DNA from 4 places in the Mesorhizobium sp. B2-8-1 genome. Region 1 is predicted to be linked to each of the others. Evidence: predicted binding sites of a transcription regulator. Region 1 holds the regulator's gene; each other region holds the start of a gene.
The links. The regulator LexA, encoded in region 1, represses DNA repair genes until DNA is damaged. The targets are predictions, from matches to a motif close to TGTTCNNNNTGTGTTCNG.
Positions count from the first base shown of each region.

Region 2: a site for LexA is predicted at 1,209-1,226, ahead of FJ428_RS09245 (DNA recombination protein RmuC). Genes of this name have one in related genera too.
Region 3: a site for LexA is predicted at 1,353-1,370, ahead of parE (DNA topoisomerase IV subunit B). Genes of this name have one in related genera too.
Region 4: a site for LexA is predicted at 1,574-1,591, ahead of dinB (DNA polymerase IV). Genes of this name have one in related genera too.

Region 1 is NZ_VFTX01000005.1:165,239-168,388, forward strand. Features, by position in the region: gene FJ428_RS15310 (ComEC/Rec2 family competence protein) at 1-1,578, shown strand, start outside; gene lexA (transcriptional repressor LexA) at 1,572-2,315, opposite strand; gene FJ428_RS15320 (TetR/AcrR family transcriptional regulator C-terminal domain-containing protein) at 2,768-3,150, shown strand, end outside.
Region 2 is NZ_VFTX01000003.1:180,907-184,056, forward strand. Features, by position in the region: gene FJ428_RS09245 (DNA recombination protein RmuC) at 1-1,176, opposite strand, end outside; gene def (peptide deformylase) at 1,280-1,810, shown strand; gene fmt (methionyl-tRNA formyltransferase) at 1,817-2,752, shown strand; gene FJ428_RS09260 (N-acetyltransferase) at 2,749-3,150, shown strand, end outside.
Region 3 is NZ_VFTX01000013.1:52,145-55,294, forward strand. Features, by position in the region: gene FJ428_RS27190 (type II and III secretion system protein family protein) at 1-161, opposite strand, end outside; gene cpaB (Flp pilus assembly protein CpaB) at 278-1,204, opposite strand; gene parE (DNA topoisomerase IV subunit B) at 1,440-3,150, shown strand, end outside.
Region 4 is NZ_VFTX01000002.1:144,639-147,788, reverse strand. Features, by position in the region: gene FJ428_RS05005 (sterol desaturase family protein) at 1-256, shown strand, start outside; gene dinB (DNA polymerase IV) at 304-1,545, opposite strand; gene FJ428_RS04995 (hypothetical protein) at 1,687-1,923, shown strand; gene FJ428_RS04990 (helix-turn-helix domain-containing protein) at 2,068-2,484, opposite strand; gene FJ428_RS04985 (dihydrofolate reductase family protein) at 2,625-3,150, shown strand, end outside.

The DNA of each region.
Region 1 (3,150 bases):
CGCGAAAGCATTGCCGACCATATCAGGGGCAGCATCGGCGGCGCCGAGGGCGAGATCGCCGCGGCGCTGATCGTGGGTGTTCGCGCCGGGATTCCCGACGAGATCAATGAAGCGATGCGACGCACCGGCATCTACCACATCATCTCAATTTCCGGGCTGCACATGGCGCTGGTCGCCGGCACCGTCATGGGTCTGCTGCGTGGCGGCTTCGCGCTGTTTCCGAACTTTTCCTCCCGTCGGCCGGTCAAGAAATACGCGGCCGCGGCGGCACTTTTCTCGATCGCCGCCTACCTCGTCATTTCGGGCGTCGTTGTCGCCGCCGAACGCAGCTTCATCATGCTGGCGGTGATGCTGATCGCCGTTCTGTTCGATCGGGCGGCACTCACCATGCGCAATCTGGCTATTTCGGCGATCGCCGTCATCGTGGTGTCGCCGCACGAGGTGGTAGGGCCGAGCTTCCAGATGTCGTTCGCCGCCACCGCGGCCCTGGTCGGCGCCTATGCCGGCTGGTCGGATCGCAAAGCCGACAAAGCGCGGACCCCGCCGCCGCAACGGACCTTGCCTGGCCTGCTGACGCGAAAATTGCTGCTGGCGACAGGTGGGCTGGCGATGACCTCGATTATCGCGGGAAGCGCCACGGCGCTTTTCGCCATCTGGCATTTCCAGCGCGTGTCGCCGCTCAGCCTGTTCGCCAATCTTGCCGTCATGCCGATCGTTTCTGTCGTGATGTTCCTTGCGGTTGCCAGCGCGCTGCTGATGCCGTTCGGGTTCGATGGACCATCCCTTTATCTGATGGGCAAGGGACTGGCCGCGATGATCGCCATATCAGGATGGATCTCGCAACGCTCGCCGGTCGACGCGGTCGGGTTGATTTCGCAGCAATCCGTCCTTCTGGTGGCGATCGCCCTGGTCATCGCGACGATGGCCACGACATGGCTGCGGCTGGCGGCACTTCCCTTCGCGCTCGCCGGCCTGTTGACCGTCTCGGACACGCGCACGCCGGACGTGCTGATTTCGGAGGATGCCCGCCTGGTGGCGTTGCCGATCGGCGGCGGCGAGCTCGCGATCAACCGGGCGCGCCCGAACGAATTCACCGTCGATAATTGGAAACGCGCGCTGAAGTCCGAAACCATCGCTGCGCCGGAACTGTTCGACAGCGGAGACCGACAGTTCGACATCTTCGATCCCGCGCAACTTCCGGCGGGAGCGCCTTTCTATTGCTTCACGGGCCTGTGCATGGCCCGGCATACCTCGGGGGCGATCATCGCGCAGGTGGAGGATCGCAAGGACGCCTGGAGGGCCTGCTCCTATGCGGATCTGATCGTCATCAACGACCCCGCGGGCTACGATCCCTGCCACAATCCGCTGGTTCTCGTCATCACCAAGCGGCAGCTCGCTCGTAAGGGAAGTGCCGCCGTCTTCTTCGACCAGCAATCGGCGACGGCACCGGCACGGGTCAGCTTTGCCGTCGACAGGCCATATCGGCCTTGGCACGAACAGCGGAAATTCTCACGCGAGGCAAGGGGACTGCCGCCTTACCGTAAACCCGAAAAGCCCACCGCCGACCCCGCTCAGTAGCGCCTGATCAGGCCGACCAGCTTGCCTTGCACCTTGACCCTGTCCGGTCCGAAAATACGTGTTTCATAGGCCGGATTGGCAGCCTCGAGCGCAATCGAAGCACCCTTTCGGCGGAAGCGCTTCAGCGTTGCTTCCTCCTCGTCCACCAGGGCCACGATGATCTCGCCGGGACTTGCGGTGTCGGCATTGCGGATGATGACCGTGTCGCCGTCGAAAATGCCGGCCTCGATCATCGAATCGCCCTTGACCTCCAGCGCATAGTGTTCGCCGCCCATGATCATGTCAGGCGGCACTGAAATGGAATGCGTCTGATGCTGGATGGCGTCGATCGGCACACCCGCTGCGATGCGACCCATGACCGGGATCGACACCGCTGAAACCGCATCGTCGTCATTGCCGGCAGCGGGCAGACGCGAAGACGTCGCCGGCTTGATCTGCCGGCTAGGGCTGCTGCCCTGTCCGAGGCTGCCCTGGATGACGCTCGGGGAGAACTTCTTTGCCGCGTTAAGACCCGGCGCGATCGAGTCCGGCAGGCGCAGCACCTCCAGCGCGCGCGCCCGGTTGGGCAGGCGGCGAATGAAGCCGCGCTCCTCCAACGCCGTGATCAGCCGATGAATTCCCGACTTGGAGGCGAGGTCCAGCGCTTCCTTCATCTCGTCGAAGGACGGCGGAATGCCGCTTTCCTTCAGCCGTTCATGGATGAACATCAAGAGTTCATGTTGCTTGCGCGTGAGCATGGCGGCCCCCAAAGGCATTGCACGAAGGGTCTGGAACCAGAATCAGAAAACAAACCCAGAACAAACACTATCTGTTCCAGTTGTGTTCCGCAACCATTTAAAGTTTAATGAATTTGTTAAGGCGACGGAAACGAAATGCCCTCCCGCAGCCAGCATCCTGCCAGCGCGGTCCGTCGTCAATGCGCTCCCGGGCCCTTTGAAACTATTTTGGTTAATGGCCTGTGGCCCGACCGGTCTCCACTCTTGGCACAAGCCTGCAAGCTGGGTGACCGGCAGGTGCGGGGTGCGTTTGGGCGGATTAGAAACCCCTGCGGCTCGTGAACGAAACGAAACCAAAATGCCAACTTCCGCCGGAAAACGGCCAGACACCACCACTGGTCGCGACGGGCTGCGTTCGTTCGTTCGCTTGACGAAACCGTATAATAATGTACGGTTTTCGAAGAGGAACACCAATGACCACGCCGAAGCAGGCCGCGCGACGCGAACGGATAGAGGAGGCCGCCTATGCGGTGCTCCGGGAAGCCGGCTACAAGAGCGCCTCCCTGCTTGCTATCGCCAAGCGGGCATCGGCCTCGAACGAAACCCTCTACAACTGGTACGGCAACAAGCAGACCCTGTTTCGATCCTTGATCGAAGCCAATGCGGGAGAGGCAAGGAAGCTGCTGGAGGACGCCCTTCACCAGGCGCGCGATCCGCTCGAAACCCTGAACTTGCTCGGGCCAGTCCTGCTGACCCTCGTGACGGGCGACAAGGCGGTGGCGCTCAATCGCGCCGCGGCCGGCGACGTCAACGATACAGGCACGCTTGGCCAATCGATCGCGCAATTCGGCCGCAA
Region 2 (3,150 bases), on a different contig from region 1:
CGCCATGTCAGGGTCGGCATCGCCTCCGGGCTGCGCCCCAAACTCCAGAGCTTCGATCTTCTGGCCGCGTTTGGTCACCTTCGACGTCGAGACGAGGATGTCGTCTATATCCTTGGCCGACTGGGCAAAATGGCCCTGCAATTTGCGCACCCGCTCGTCGACGCGCGAAACATCCTCCATCAGCCGGATCACCTCGCCCTGGATCAGGTGTGCCTGCTCGCGCATACGGGCATCCTTCAGGATCGCCTGGATGACCTGGATCGACAGCATCAGGAGCGACGGCGAGACGATGACGACGCGGGCGCGGTGCGCCTTCTGCACCACCGCCTCGAAATTTTCGTGGATCTCGGCAAACACCGATTCCGACGGCACGAACATGAAGGCGGTATCCTGCGTCTCGCCCTGGATCAGATATTTATCCGCGATATCGCGGACATGCACCTCGATGTCGCGGCGGAAGGCCTGCGACGCGACCTTCTGCTGTTCGGCGCCTTCGGCGGCGCGGATGGCGTTCCAGGCTTCCAGCGGAAACTTGGCGTCGACGGCAAGCGCCGGCGCGCCGTTGGGCATCTTCACCAGGCAATCGGGACGGCTGCCGTTGGACAAGGTCGCCTGGAACTCGTAGGCGCCGTGCGGCAGACCGTCGGCGACGATCGCTTCCATGCGCGACTGGCCGAAGGCGCCGCGCGTCTGCTTATTGGAGAGGATCGCCTGCAATTGCACGACCTGGCCGGCGAGCGACTGGATGTTGCCTTGCGCGGTGTCGATGACGGCCAGCCGCTCCTGCAATTTGGCCAGGCTCTCATGAGTGGATTTGGTTTGCTCGGTCATGGTCTGGCCGAGGCGGCCGGTCATGGCATCGAGGCGCTGGCCGATCGATTGCGTCAGTTCCGCCTGCCGCGCGCCGAAGACTTCCGCGATGGCGCCCATGCGGCCCTGCATCTCGGCTTGGCTTTGCAATATGCCGGCCATCCGCGCCTCGGCGTCGCGGGCATGGTCGGCGGCTTCGGCAGCGGCCACGGCGCGCGCCTTGGCCGAGCGCCACAGCGCGACGACAAGCGCCACGAACAGGCCAAGAAACACAAAGGCCCCGAACGCCAGCGCATGGCCGAGCGTGATCGTGGTCGCGCCAAGCCGGGCGACAGGTTCCGAAAGGATGGATGTCAGGTCGTTCATGCACACAGCATAGACGATTCGGCCGGCCAGCACAGATCAAAACGTGAACGATCCCCCGGCGTACCGGTTGACGCCCTTTATTCAAGGTCTTAGGTGAGACGCCATGCCGATCAAGCCGCTCATCATCCTTCCCGACCCCATCCTGCGCCAGGTTTCCAAGCCGGTGGAGCGCGTCGACGCGCCCTTGCGCAAACTGGCCGACGACATGCTGGCGACCATGTATGACGCGCCCGGCATCGGGCTGGCCGCGATCCAGATCGGCGAGCCGCTGCGCATGCTGGTGATCGACCTCGCCAAGGAGGACGAGACGCCGGCGCCGCATGTCTTCATCAATCCCGAAATCCTGGAAAGCGCCGACCAGCGCTCCGTCTACGAGGAAGGTTGCCTGTCGATTCCCGACTATTATGCCGAGGTCGAACGCCCGGCTTCCGTGCGGGTCAAGTATCTCGACCGCGACGGCAAGCTGCAGGAGATGGAGGCCGAGGGGCTGATGGCAACCTGCCTGCAGCATGAGATCGACCATCTCAACGGCGTGCTGTTCATCGACCACATTTCGAAGCTGAAGCGCGACATGGTGGTGAAGAAGTTCAAGAAGCTGGCCAAGGACAAGGCTCCGGGCAAGCTGGTGGGATAGGGGACAATGCCCCTTCGCGTCATTTTCATGGGGACGCCGGAGTTTTCGGTGCCGACATTGCGCGCGATTGCCGATGCCGGACATGAGGTCGCGGCCGTCTACACCCAGCCGCCGCGAGCCGCCGGCCGGCGCGGCCTTGAGCTGACACTGTCGCCGGTACAGCGCGAGGCGGAACGGCTGGGCATCGAGACGCGCACGCCGACGTCGCTCAAGGGCGGGGCCGAACAGGCAGCTTTTCGCGCGCTGCAAGCTGATATCGGCGTGGTCGTGGCTTATGGCCTGCTTTTGCCCAGGGCGGTTCTTGAGGCGCCGCAACTGGGCTGCATCAACGGCCATGCCTCGCTGTTGCCGCGGTGGCGCGGTGCGGCGCCCATCCAGCGGGCGATCATGGCGGGAGACAGCGAAACCGGCATGATGGTCATGCGCATGGAAGAAGGCCTCGACACCGGCCCGGTGGGGCTGGTTGAAAAATGCGTCATCGAACCCGATATGACCGCCGGCGATCTGCATGATCGATTGATGAGCGTCAGCGCCGCACTGATCGTGGAAGCGCTGGCGCGGCTGGAAAGGAATGGCCTGGCCTTCACCGCCCAAGCGATTGAGGGGGTGACCTATGCCAAAAAGATCGGTAAATCCGAGACGCACGTGGATTGGACGCGACCCGCGGCCGAAGTCCACAATAACATTCGCGGCCTGTCGCCCTTCCCCGGCGCCTGGTGCGAGGTTGAAATTGGTGGCCGGGTGGAACGGCTGAAACTGCTTCGCTCGACGCTTGCGCAAGGTGTGGGCGAACCGGGAGGAATTCTCGACGACCGCCTGACGATCGCCTGCGGAGCGGGCGCGATCCGGCTGGTCGAAGTTCAACGGGCGGGCGGAAGGCCCGCCGCCGCGCAAGAATTCCTGCGCGGGACCAAGATCGAAAAAGGAATGAAATTGTCATGAGCATGATGTCGATACGCGCGGCGACGCCGCGGGATCGCGAGGCCATCCGCCTCGTCGAGGAACACGCTTTCGGCCAGCAGGCGGAGGCCGGGCTGGTTGACGCGCTGGTTTCCGGCGGCGACGCCGTTGTCGAACTGGTGGCGGAAGAAGACGGGCAAGTGGTTGGCCACATCCTGTTTTCGCGGCTTTTCGCCCGCACCGGCGGCAAGGATTTCCCGGCGGTGGCACTGGCGCCGCTGGCGGTGGAGCCCTCCTTTCACGGCACCGGCATTGGCGGCGCGCTGATCCGCGAGGCTCACATTCGCCTGCGCGACGCCGGCGAGATGCTGGCCGTGGTGCTGGGCGACCCCACCTACTACGGCCGTTTCGGCTACAGCCACGCGCGCGCCGAAGGATTC
Region 3 (3,150 bases), on a different contig from region 1:
ACGATCTGGTAGAAGGCCGCGCTCGTCATGATCGTCTTTGGCTTGCCCTTGGCGACCTTGATCGAGGCGTTCTTGGTCGCCGAGACATAGACGATGTCGTTGTCCGCCCTGGCCGGGCCGGCGAAGATGCCGGCCGCCGCCATCGTCACCGCCATCGCCATCGCCTGCGCGACGTGCAACCGGCCTGTCGTTCGATATTGAAGTTGCCTGAACATTGTTCCCGTCCCGTCCGGTCCCCACCGGTCCTGCTCTGGTTCCACTCAGGAACCTGATATTCCTATTTCTGGTCCCGCGCAGGAACCTGATATTCCTCGGCCGTCGTTCCACGCGTCACGATGACCGTCTTGAATTTCGGCTTCTCAGGCTCCTTTGCCATGGCGTCGAACAGCGAGCCGGCCGCGGCCTGCGCCTTGCCCGCCACCGATCCGCCAAAGGAGGAGATGGTGGTGACACCGTCCTTGCCCTCGCCGCCCTCGCTGGCGGAGCGAAGCGACAGCGACAGCGTGCCGACAGTGCGGGCCAGCGCCACTTTCTGCGCGCCTTCGGTGGTCACCTCGATGGTTATGGAATTGGCCACCTGCGGCGTCGTTTGGCGCTCGTCGGCGCCCTGCCCGACGCTCAGTACCTTCGCGTCGGCAACGACGATCTCTGAGGTGATGGTCGAACCGGCGGCGCCTTGCGCATTCTTGGCCACTTCCTGGATTTCGCCGGCATCGCGCGTCAGCACGACATCGACCCGGTCGCCCGGCGTGACGAAGCCGCCGACGCCCGCGATCTCGTCGGTGCGGATGGTGACGGCCCGCATGCCGGGCGTCAGCATGTTGGAGAGCGTGGCGCGGCCATTCGGGCCGGACAGCTTTGTAAGCAGCACCGGTTCGTTGACCTCGATCGGCGACAGCACCACGCGGTTGCCGTCCCCGAGCAGTCCATCGATGGTGGCGAAGGCGCCCTGCGGCAGCGAATCCTGCGGCCACGGAATTTCGCTGAGTTTCGCGCGGTCGAGATCCATGCCGTACCGCAACGGTGCATTCGCCACCACGATGGTCTTGAATTCGACCGTCGGCGCGGCGGGCGCCGCGATCGACGCGGTTTTCTCCTCGGCGTCGGCCCTGGCCTGGCGCTTGACCCAGAAATCCGCGGCAAAGATCGAGAGCGCGCCGAAAACGGCGGCGATGCCGATCATCGTTATGGCCTTGCCCCTCACGCCCAAACCCCTGATGCCCGTAGTTTCTTGTTATGTTGGCTCACGCTAGGCGGCATTGTTAAAGAATCAGGAATCTTCTCGCTGGCTATCCGCCTGATTTCCGCCGGCTTGGTTATCGAATGGTTTTAGGATAAGAGGGGGTTAATCCCCGAACGTAACAGGAACCTCCGTCGCTTGGCGCTGAAAAGCGTGGCAGTATCGGCGGGTGATTCGCAGCTTGGGCTCTATGGCAGGCATGGACGACAACAACGATCTTTTCGGCAATCTGGAGAAGCAGCCGCAACCGGTTCGCACACCGGCGCGTCCGGCCGATCCGCTGGCGCAGGCGGCAGCCAAGCGTCCGGCGGCGTCTCGTGACGGCTCAGAGGGCTACAGCGCCGCCGATATCGAGGTACTCGAAGGCCTGGAGCCGGTGCGGCGCCGTCCGGGCATGTATATTGGCGGCACCGACGACAAGGCCATGCACCATCTGTTCGCCGAGGTCATCGACAACTCGATGGACGAGGCGGTTGCCGGCCATGCCACATTCATCGATGTCGAGCTTTCGGCTGACGGCTTTCTCACCGTCACCGACAATGGCCGCGGCATTCCCGTCGATCCGCATCCGAAGTTCAAGAAGCCGGCGCTCGAAGTGATCATGACGACGCTGCATTCGGGCGGTAAGTTCGATAGCAAGGTCTATGAAACCTCGGGCGGCCTGCACGGCGTCGGCGTCTCTGTGGTCAATGCGCTGTCGGATCATCTCGAAGTCGAAGTCGCGCGCGGACGGCAACTTTACCGGCAGCGCTTCTCGCGCGGCATTCCGGTCAGCGGCCTCGAGCATCTTGGCGAAGTTCACAACCGGCGCGGCACCAGGACCCGTTTCCACCCCGACGAGCAGATCTTCGGCAAGGGCGCCGCGTTCGAACCGGCGCGGCTCTACCGCATGACGCGCTCGAAAGCCTATCTGTTCGGCGGCGTCGAAATCCGCTGGACCTGCGATCCCTCCCTGATCAAGGAAAAGGACACCACTCCGGCCAAGGCCGAATTCCATTTTCCCGGCGGCCTCAAGGACTATCTGAAAGCGTCGCTTGGCGACGAATTCCAGGTGACGCGCGAAATCTTCGCCGGCAAGAGCGACAGGCAAGGCGGCCATGGCTCGCTGGAATGGGCAGTGACCTGGTTCGGCGGCGACGGCTTCATCAACTCCTACTGCAACACCATCCCGACCGGCGAAGGTGGCACCCACGAGGCCGGCTTCCGCAACGTCTTGACGCGCGGCCTGCGCGCCTATGCCGACCTCGTCGGCAACAAGCGCGCCTCGATCGTCACGTCGGAGGATGTCATGATCTCGGCGGCGGGCATGCTGTCGGTGTTCATCCGCGAGCCTGAATTCGTCGGCCAGACCAAGGACAGGCTGGCGACGATCGAGGCGATCCGTATCGTCGAGACGGCGATTCGCGACCCTTTCGACCATTGGCTGGCCGACAATCCGCAGGAAGCGTCGAAGCTGCTCGAATGGGTTATCGCACGCGCCGACGAGCGGGTACGACGCCGCCAGGAAAAGGAAGTGTCGCGCAAGAGTGCGGTGCGCAAGCTGCGCCTGCCGGGCAAGCTTGCCGATTGCACGCAGAATGCGGCCGCCGGCGCCGAACTCTTCATCGTCGAAGGCGATTCGGCCGGCGGCTCGGCCAAGCAGGCTCGTGACCGCGCCAGCCAGGCGGTGCTGCCGCTGCGCGGCAAGATTCTCAACGTCGCCAGCGCCGGCAACGACAAGCTGGCCGCCAACCAGCAGATTTCCGATCTGATCCAGGCGCTTGGTTGCGGCACGCGGTCGAAATACCGCGACGAGGATCTTCGCTACGACCGCGTCATCATCATGACCGACGCCGACGTCGACGGCGCTCACATCGCCTCGCTGCTGATCACCTTCTTCTACCAGGAGATGCCGAACCTGGTTCGCGGCG
Region 4 (3,150 bases), on a different contig from region 1:
TGCGCTTGTCGCGTTCTTTCCCGTATGGATGGTCTCGGATTTCGCGGTCGCCAGCGCGGCGAGCTGCGGGCTGATGCTGGGCTACCTATGGTACGTCAGCATCCACCATGTGATCCATCACTGGCATCCCACTCATCCGAGCTATCTCTACACGCTGAAGCGCCGCCACGCGCTGCATCATCATGTCGACGAAAACGTCAATTTCGGCGTGACGTCGCTGTTCTGGGATCGGGTCTTCGGCACGATGCGGCTCTGAAGCCAACTGGTGTGCGCCATTCGGGAAGCGCAGACAGCCATTCCCGCTTACAATTCCTTCTGCGCCAATTCCCTGAACTCGTCGGGCACCGAGCGGGCCGCCTCCAGCGCCACGGTGCCGTAGCCGACGGCCTGTTTGCCGAAACGCTCGCGGATCTTGTCGATGGCGCGGTCGGCGCCGAAGCGTGCGAGGCCCTTCCTGGTGCCGGGGCGGCGCTTTTCGTCGGCGAGGCCGAGCGGCAGTTCGAGCTGCAATTCGGCACTTTCCTCCAGATGCGAGACCGAGATCGCCAGCAGCGAAATCGTCCTGTCATGCGGATGATCGGCAAGCACGCCCCGCACCAGGTCTGTCGCGATCTCGGCCAGCATCACCGTCGCCGAGATCGGCTGGTCGAGCGTGATCGAGCGGGTGACGGCGCTGAGGTCGGCGAAGCGCACGCGCACCGTCACCGTGCGGCCGGGGCGCGCCTTGGCGCGCAGCCGGCTGGCGACCCGGTCGGCCAGATGCAGCAGGACGGGGATGTAGACGCATTCCAGTGCCGGCTTGCGGCCAAGCGCCGACTGGGCACCGGCCGAATGGGCGCGGCGACGTGTTTCCAATTTGCGCGGATCGCGGTTCCACGACAAGGCGGCAAGCTTTTCGCCGGCGGCAGGGCCGAGCAGCCGCGCCAGCGCGCCGCTGTGCGTCCTGGCCAGTTCGCCGATTGTCTGGACGCCGATCTCGGCCAGCCGCGCGCTGGTCGCCGGGCCGACGCCCCACATCAGGGAGACCGGCAGGTCATGCAGGAAGGCGATCTCGGTGCCGGGCTCGACCACCACCAGCCCATCGGGCTTGGCCACCTGCGAGGCGATCTTGGCCAGGTGCTTGGTGCGCGCCACGCCGATCGAGATCGGCAGGCCGAGTTCGCTTCGCACGCGGCGGCGAATGGTCGAGGCGATCTCCCGCGGCTGGCCGAACAGATGCGTGCAACCGGCGACATCGGCGAAGGCCTCGTCGATGGAGATGCGCTCGACCAGCGGCGTGAAATCGTCGAGCACCTTCATCGCGGCGTCGCCGAGCCGCTGGTAGTCGCGGAAATTTCCGCCGACGAAAATCAACTGCGGGCAGAGCTCGCGCGCCTTGCGCCCCGGCATGCCGCCGCGCACGCCGAAGGCGCGGGCTTCGTAGGAGGCGGCGAGCACGACGCCGCCGCCGACCGCGATCGGCTTGCCGCGCAGCGAGGGGTCGAGAAGCTGCTCGACCGAGGCGTAGAAAGCGTCGAGATCGGCATGCAGGATGGTGGGCTCCATCCCCGGTTCCTCGCGACGTTGTAGAGTATGGAACATAAAGAGAACAAACATTGCTCGCTGTCAAGCGAGGTCGCGATCCGCCGGAACATTGTCGCTCACAATCGCGTTGACGGCCGAAGGGCGCCGCGTGCGGAGGCTGGCATGGGCAACTTTGAAATGATCGATCTGGTTTGCGTCGTCAACGCCTGCTCGACCGACCGCGCCGCGGGGCGGCTGGTTTCGATGGCCAAGGCCGTGGAGGAATTGCGGGTGCTGACCGGCGATTTCGTCTCGGCCGACGAAACAGTCGCGAATGCGCTGAGTGAAGTCGCGCTGCAGTGCGGCTGCGCCGTGCTGTTCGATGAGCAGGCGGGCGCCGACATATTGCGCACGCCATAGCTCGTCGCCGGCGTGCTGCAATGCATCACGCAACCGTTCCAATTGCTTGTTTTTGCGCTATTCCGAACAGAGGGCCGTGACGCGCTTTCTGAGGCGCGTTGCCTGTGCGGGTCGTTGTCCCCGAGGCCGCCTTGGCGACATCCATCAACCGAGATGCTCCGCCCGCAGCGCCTGCTTGAGGCGCTCCAGCGCCGGCTCGCCGTCGGCAGCGAGCTTATCGGCGATCCTTGCCAGATCATCGTCGGCCTTGCGGTGCTTGCTGCCCCAGGCGCCGAGCGTGGCCAGCACGGGCACAAGGTCGATGCCGGCCTCGGTCAGGCGATAGATCGCCTTCAGCCCATGCGTGGGATCACCGCTGCGGGTGAGGATACCTTCGTCCTGCAATGTCTGGAGGCGCTCGGCCAGCGTACGCGAGGAAATGCCCTCATCGGATTGCAGGAATTCGCGAAAGTGCTTTTTTCCGGCGAAGACCAGGTCGCGGATGATGAGCAGCGTCCAGCGGTCGCCGAGCAGTTCGAGCGACAGGTTGATGGGGCAGCCAGACCGGTCCTGTGTCGACATGTGTATGGTTCCATTTTTAAATCGCTTTACTATTGACATCGTTTTCATCTCAGGTCAATAGTTCCAAATGTAAACCATCGGCAACCGTGCCGGCCGGACGGGTAAAACGAGCCGCTCGGCCCTTGACTGGGAGAACCATAATGAAAAAGCTGATCCTCCAGATGCAGATGTCGGTCGACGGTTTTGTCGGCGCCGCCGGGGATCATCGCTGGCAGCTCTGGGAATGGGGCGACGACAGCGCCTGGGACGAGGAGCTGAAGCGGGACTTCAACGCCGTCTTCGCCGGCATCGATACCATCCTCTTGAGCCGTAAGATGGCCGAGGAAGGCTACCTCGCCCATTGGGGCAATGCGGCGAAGAGATATCCGCGCGACCCGTTCTATGCTTTCGCCCAGCGCATCGTCGAGGCGAGGAAGGTGGTGCCGAGCGACAGGCTCAAGGCCTCGCGATGGGAGGGCACGACAGTGGTCAGCGGCGACCTGCCGCGGGAGGTCGACTTGCTGAAGAGGGGTGAGGGCGGCGACATCGCGGTGTTCGGCGGCGCCGGCTTCGCCTCGGCGCTGATCGCGGCCAGGCTGGTCGATGAGTTCCAGCTGTTCATCAACCCGGCCGTCCTGGGCGCCGGCCGCCGCATCTTCGACCAAGGCGGGTTCGGCAGGCTGCGGC